DNA from 2 places in the Pseudoalteromonas espejiana DSM 9414 genome. Region 2 is predicted to be linked to the other one. Evidence: predicted binding sites of a transcription regulator. Region 2 holds the regulator's gene; the other holds the start of a gene.
What was found. The regulator ArgR, encoded in region 2, controls arginine synthesis, uptake and breakdown. The targets are predictions, from matches to a motif close to ANTGAATANNTATTCANT.

Region 1 (3,605 bases), 1.2 Mb from region 2:
AATAGATATGATTAGTCAAGTTAATCATAACTTTGAAAAAAAAGACTATGCTTTCACTGTGCACACAAATGACTATCTGCAAGCACGCGATTTACTTATTAAGCATAAGGTAAATTTGCAGGCTGAGGATATTTCTGCTGACACCACAATTGCAAAAGTGTCGGCTGTTGGCGTAGGGATGAAGTCTCACTCTGGTGTAGCGCATCAATTTTTTGATGCACTAGCTAAAGAAAGCATACATGTGATTTTAGTTTCGACGTCAGAAATCAAAGTATCGGTTTTAATTGATGAGAAGTATCTGGAATTAGCAGTACGTGCGTTACATAAAGAATTTTTAACAGAAAATGGATAGTTTGGGAGTTTTTACTTACTTTTCAATCGAATTTTCATTAATATGTTCAAGCGGAATCTTATAATTTATTGGAACATGGGAGCAAGAGAATGCTAATACTAACTCGTAGAGTAGGTGAAACCCTAATGATTGGTGACGAAGTAACAGTTACTGTTTTAGGTGTTAAAGGAAATCAAGTTCGAATTGGTGTTAATGCACCTAAAGACGTTTCAGTGCATCGTGAAGAAATTTACATGCGTATACAAGCTGAAAAGTCTAACCCTAATCCGGGCAATGCTTAATCAACACGTATACTTAGCTGAGTAATTTATTACTTAGCTATACCAAAAGCCACTCACTGAGTGGCTTTTTTGTTTATAAAATCGAGCATATCATCGGTTAATACGCTGCTAGATATGTATTGCATGCCGTGTTTATGATGAATTAAATAACCACGCGGAGTTTTGGTAATAGCTGTTATTTCAGACCAGGTAAGAGTATGGTTTTTATAATGGTTTGAAGAGCTTATAGCCTCGTCTGTAAATTCAAGTGTTACTTGCGAACCAGACGCACGACTAAACATTTGGCGTGTAACCCACCAAGGCCTGCGGTAATAAAACGCCACGCATTCTAAAACGCCAACCATAATTAAAAATGTGCCTAGGTAATGATCGTCCATCGCGTAAATACTAAATAAACCTAAGCACACTAATAACAATAGCAAAAAGTACTTTGGCTTTGCGCCTTTACTATAAGGCAGAGACTCATCAAAGCATTCGTAGTAGTAGGGTTTATCTAATTTATAGGTAGTGGTGAGTGACATAATAGCTAATAAATAAAAGTTTTAGCCATTTTAGCAAGCCAGCATTAAAATCTCATTAGTTTATCTGCATGGTGTATTACAGACACAAAAAAGCGGCTTATAAAAAGCCGCTTTTATTACGTTACCAAGCAGATTAACAGTTAGTTTCTTCTGCGTTAACGCCTTCTTTTACATTCTCACATGCATCTTCTACAGAGTTTTGCACGTCAGTTACTGCTTCATCAATACGCTCGCCTGCTTCTTCTGCGTGGTTGTCTTCACAACCCATCATGAAGAAACCTGCGAATACTGCGATAAGTGCTGCTTTTAAAGTTGTTGAGTTCATAATGTAATTCCTTGTAAATGTTGATTGTTTAGTGTTTTGAGTATTCTAACTACCTGGGCGATTTACCGCGCAGTGCACCTGAAACTAAAGAAATCACTAAAAGTACTAAAAAGATAAAAAATATAATTTTTGCTATACCAGCTGCGGCACCTGCGATGCCACCAAAACCTAACACTGCAGCGATTAAAGCAATAACTAAAAATGTAATTGTCCAGCGTAACATTGTCTTCTCCTTGGTTATCAAATTCGTTCGAGATTACTAATGCCAGTTATATGCCATTATTAATTGTTGTTAATAATCAATTGTTTATCTTATTTGGCAGGATTTGTTTAATTTACTCATTGGTAACTTTTACTTTTAACGATGTAACTTATTCACACTGTTGTAAATTTTGTGAAACGTAAATGGTTACTACGAATGCTAGCGAACTCACTCTTGGTAAGACCAATTTACATTGGTTTGATTTTTAACGTTAAAAGCGTTTATTACAGCTTTGTAGTTAGCGAGTTTTAATGGATTTTAATTTTTAATATATAACGATGGCCTATAACCGCTATTTTTAACATCTATAAAGCCACATGTTCGTGGTAATTATAGCTATGTTAACTGCTTTGGTTATATGTTAGTTTAATTTTAATTGGTTTTACCAATTTACAGGTGATGGACAAAGTATTAAGTTTTGTTATTATCTGGTGAATAATTATTTAAATAAATCGATTTTATATCGGTGTAGTGTAAGGGGGAGAAAAATGGATATAGCAGCAGTACTCACAACCGCAGGCAGTTTAATGCTTACGGGCATGGTGGGCGTGTTTGTGTTTCTTTCAATATTAATTGGTGCTGTAACACTTATGTCTAACTTAGTTGCTCGTTTTGCCGAGCCTGAAGTGGCAGCACCTGTTAAATCACCATCTTTTAAATCTCAAGGTGTGCCAAGTGAGCACATCGCTGCTATTAGTGCTGCCATTGCTCAGTACAAATCAAATAATAAATAAGGGGCACACACGTGGCTAAATTAAAATTAACAGAACTTGTTTTACGCGACGCGCACCAGTCGTTACTTGCTACACGCATGCGCTTAGACGATATGCTTCCTATTGCTAGCAAGCTTGATGATGCAGGTTACTGGTCTATTGAATCGTGGGGCGGCGCAACATTTGATTCGTGTATTCGTTATTTAGGTGAAGATCCGTGGGAGCGTATACGCGCACTTAAAAAGGCAATGCCTAATACTAAACAGCAAATGCTATTACGCGGTCAAAACTTGTTAGGTTACCGCCATTACGCTGATGACGTAGTAGAAAAGTTTGTAGAGCGAGCGCACAAAAATGGCGTTGATGTATTTCGTATTTTTGACGCGATGAACGATGTGCGTAACTTAGAAACTGCAATAAAAGCAGCTGTTAAAGTAGGCGCCCATGCACAAGGGACTATTTCGTACACTGTAAGCCCTGTACATACTCTTGATATGTGGCTAACGCTTGCAAAACAATTAGAAGATTTAGGTTGTCACTCTATTTGTATTAAAGACATGGCCGGTTTATTAAAACCATATGATGCCGAGCAGCTAATAAAAGGCCTTAAAGAAACCGTTTCTATTCCTATTGCAATGCAGTGCCATGCAACAACAGGGCTTAGTACTGCAACATATCAAAAAGCCATTGATGCCGGTATTGATATGCTTGATACAGCTATTTCATCAATGAGTATGACTTACGGACACTCAGCCACAGAAACTATAGTGGCAATTGTTGAGGGAACCGCACGCGATACTGAACTTGATTTAAACCAGCTTGAAGAAATAGCTGCTTACTTTAGAGATGTTCGTAAAAAATACGCAGCCTTTGAAGGTAGCCTTAAAGGTGTTGATGGCCGTATATTACTCGCGCAAGTACCTGGCGGCATGTTAACCAACATGGAAAATCAACTTAAAGAGCAAGGCGCTGCTGATAAGCTAAACGAGGTGTTACTTGAAATTCCGCGTGTGCGTGAAGATTTAGGCTTTATTCCGCTTGTTACACCAACATCGCAAATTGTAGGTACACAAGCTGTACTTAATGTGCTTACTGGCGAGCGTTACAAAACCATTACTAAAGAAACCGCCGGTGTACTAAAAGGTGAGTAC
Region 2 (3,605 bases):
ATTGCAGATATTCGGCGCATTATAAAGGCGGCAAAAGTTTCAGCTGTGTTTGTAACACATTCAAAAGAAGAGGCATTTGCGTTTTCAGACACGTTAGCAATTATGAGTAGTGGAAAAATTGTTCAGCACGGTACGCCTGAGCAGCTTTTTTCAATGCCAAGTTCAAAGGTGGTTGCAGAATTTCTTGGTCAGGGCATATACTTAAGCGCAAAAGTGTTAACAGCAGCTGAATACCAAACACCTTTAGGGGTTGTTAAATCGTTTAATGAGCACAGTGATAATTCAAATATTGGACAAATATATATTCGACCGCACCACATTGAATTACACAAGCACAATGGGCAAACAAGTGCTGCTTATACAGCTAAAATACTTAGCCAGCGCTTTATTGGCTCTGCTTATATTTACAGTTTAATTATTGCAGAGCAAGAAATTGAAGTTGCCGCTCAATATGGCCAATCATTTGATATTAATGAGTCGGTTATAATAAAAATAAAACCGCACACAGTGAATTTTTTCAAACTATGAGTTGATTTGTTATTCACTGTGTTTTGAATAAAACTAAGGAATAACAATGGCACAAGCGCAATCTGGGATTTGTGCTGAAGCAAACTTACACGGTTTGCATTTATTTTTTAATGTATTTGACGGCCAAGATGAGTCGTTGCGCGCAAAGCTTAAGCGAGTCAGTGCGATTGAAGAAGAGTTTAATGATCAATTCTCTGAAGCCATGCTCTCGTGCATGGTTGCCATTGGCGCGCAATATTGGCCGCATATTCTACCGGAATACATTCCCAGTGAATTACAAAGCTTTCCCAATATTAACCACAGCGATTTTGTGATGCGGGTTCAGCCTTGTGATTTATTTATACAAATTCGCTCAGACCGAGAAGATGTAAACCATCTATTTGCTTTGCAAATTTTAAAACTGTTTTCGCCCGATGTAGAACTAGTTGAACAAATCCGTAATTTTAGATTTTTAGATGGCCGAGACTTTAACGGTTTTATTTATGGTGGAAATACTCCCCACGGAAGACAAAAGCGTGTTACTGCATTGGTAAATAAGCCAGATAGCTTTGAAAACCAAGGCAGTTATATTCATGTACAACGCTTCAAGCACGACCTTACAGTATGGCAGCATCTTTCTCTTAGCGAGCAAGAGCATATTATGGGCCGCACGCGTTTAGATAACACCTTAATTGAACCAAAGGTCGATACAAGCCACGCCACGCGCAGTGAGTTAGTTGATGAAAACGGCCATGCTATTTTACTTAACCAAAGCATACCATATGGCGATGTTTACGAGCAGGGCATGCTCAGCATAACGTGTTCGGCTTCGGGCAGTGCATTTGAAAAAGTATTGGCTAGTCGCTTAGGAGAAGGGGAGTGCTACGACCATTGGCTTGATTTTACTCAAGCCGATATGGGGTCTGCGTTTTTTGCGCCGTCAATTGGCTTTTTAAAGCAGCTTTAAACCGTATCAAATAAAATACGAACGCGCTCTAGGGTAATGTCTATTTCAGATATTTTTGCTGGGGCAATAAAAATAGTGTCATCACCTGCTATTGTGCCTAGTACGCCATCGGCTTTACCTAACGAGTCAAGTAAGCGGGCAATTAGCTGTGCAGCGCCAGGGCTGGTGGTGATGATAATCATCATCTCATTGTGCATTATATCAATAACTAGCTGGCGTAGCGGGCTCTTAGCCGTTGGTACACCCATTTCAGCCGGTAAGCAGTAAACCATTTCTTGTTTAGCGTTACGTGTACGCACTGCGCCAAACTTGCTTAACATACGCGACACTTTACTTTGGCTTATATTATCAAAGCCTTGTTCTTTTAATGCTTCGACTATTTCGCCTTGCGAGCCAAAGTTTTCTTCTTTTAAAAGCGCTTTAAACGCTTTTACCAGTGCTTCTTGTTTGTCTTGTGGTTGCATAGTCTTTATTCATTTTTGTTATTTATGCTGTAAATTCTACACAAAAATGAATAATTATGCAGCAGTTGTTTAGTTAACTTGCCAGTTTGCTGCGATAAACCAACAAAGTTTACAACTATGGTCGAAAATATACCTGAAATAAGCAGGATAAATTTGTTTTTAGTCGCTAATTTCATTATCTTAAGAGCCACAAATATTTCCTACCTCAAATTACGGAGAATTCCAATGAAAGTTGCTGTATTAGGTGCTGCAGGCGGTATCGGTCAAGCGTTGTCTTTATTATTAAAAACAGGCTTACCAGCTGGTTCTGAATTATCACTTTACGATGTTGCGCCAGTTGTACCAGGTGTTGCTGTTGACCTATCTCACATCCCTACAGATGTTAAAGTAGCAGGTTTTGGCGCAGACGATTTAAACAAAGCGCTTGAAGGTTGTGATATCGTACTTATCCCAGCGGGTATGCCACGTAAACCAGGTATGGATCGTGCGGATTTATTTAACGTAAATGCCGGCATCATCAAAACATTAGCTGAAGGCATTGTTGCTAGCTGTCCTAAAGCGTTAGTAGGTGTTATCACTAACCCAGTAAACGGCACAGTTCCAATTGTTGCTGAAGTATTCAAAAAAGCAGGTACTTACGACGCTAAGCGCGTATTCGGTATTACTACGCTTGACGTAATTCGTTCAGAAGCATTTGTTGCTGAGCTTAAAGGCGTAGACGTAGCAACTGTTAAAGTACCAGTAATTGGTGGTCACTCAGGCACAACTATCCTTCCGCTACTTTCTCAAGTTGAAGGCGTAAGCTTCACTGAAGAAGAAGTTGCTTCACTTACTCCACGTATCCAAAACGCAGGTACTGAAGTAGTAAACGCTAAAGCGGGTGGCGGTTCAGCTACATTATCTATGGGTGCTGCTGCTGCACGTTTTTGTATGTCTTTAGTTAAAGGCCTACAAGGTGAAGAAGTAGTAGATTACGCATACGTTGCTGTTGAAAATGGCGATGCAGAGTACTTTGCTCACCCAGTACGTTTAGGCACAAACGGCGTAGAAGAAATTCTTTCTTACGGCGAACTAAGCGCATTTGAAGAAAAAGCTAAAAACGATATGCTTGAAACACTGAAAAAAGACATCAAAGAAGGTGTTGATTTCATGGCGTAATAGCCAAGATATACACAAAAAAGCCTGCTTATGCAGGCTTTTTTATTGCTCGAAAATTATTACCCTTAATGTTAGTTAAGGGGGGCAACCAAATTAGTGATCTCGCTCTACAGCAATACGCGCTAAGCTAATTAGTGCTTGTTTATATTCTGACTCTGCTAAAAAGTCTAAACACGCAATGGCCTTTTCTGCCTCTTGTTGCGCCTTTTGCATGGTAAATTCAAGTGCGTTGGTTTCTTTAAGCGCCGTTAAAATAGCCTCAAGGTGGTCCATACCATTACAATGCTCAATGGCATCACGAATAAGCGCTCTTTGCTCATCACTACCGTGCTGCATAGCATATATTAATGGTAAAGTTGGCTTGCCTTCAGCTAAATCATCACCAATATTTTTACCTAATTGGTCGGCGTCGGCGTTGTAATCGAGTACATCATCAACTAACTGAAAAGCAGTACCTAAATGCATACCGTATAAGTTTAGTGCATCTAAAACGCTATTGTCTTGTTCGG

Region 1: the regulator ArgR is predicted to act here: its motif matches at 2,172-2,189, upstream of PESP_RS03280 (OadG family protein).

What each region holds. Positions count from the first base shown of each region.
Region 1 is NZ_CP011028.1:719,515-723,119, forward strand. Features, by position in the region: gene PESP_RS03255 (aspartate kinase) at 1-352, shown strand, start outside; gene csrA (carbon storage regulator CsrA) at 442-633, shown strand; gene PESP_RS03265 (YcxB family protein) at 687-1,154, opposite strand; gene PESP_RS03270 (hypothetical protein) at 1,288-1,479, opposite strand; gene PESP_RS03275 (DUF1328 domain-containing protein) at 1,529-1,702, opposite strand; gene PESP_RS03280 (OadG family protein) at 2,230-2,475, shown strand; gene oadA (sodium-extruding oxaloacetate decarboxylase subunit alpha) at 2,487-3,605, shown strand, end outside.
Region 2 is NZ_CP011028.1:3,252,012-3,255,616, reverse strand. Features, by position in the region: gene PESP_RS14780 (ABC transporter ATP-binding protein) at 1-528, shown strand, start outside; gene PESP_RS14775 (Dyp-type peroxidase) at 575-1,474, shown strand; gene argR (transcriptional regulator ArgR) at 1,471-1,938, opposite strand; gene mdh (malate dehydrogenase) at 2,164-3,096, shown strand; gene ispB (octaprenyl diphosphate synthase) at 3,190-3,605, opposite strand, start outside.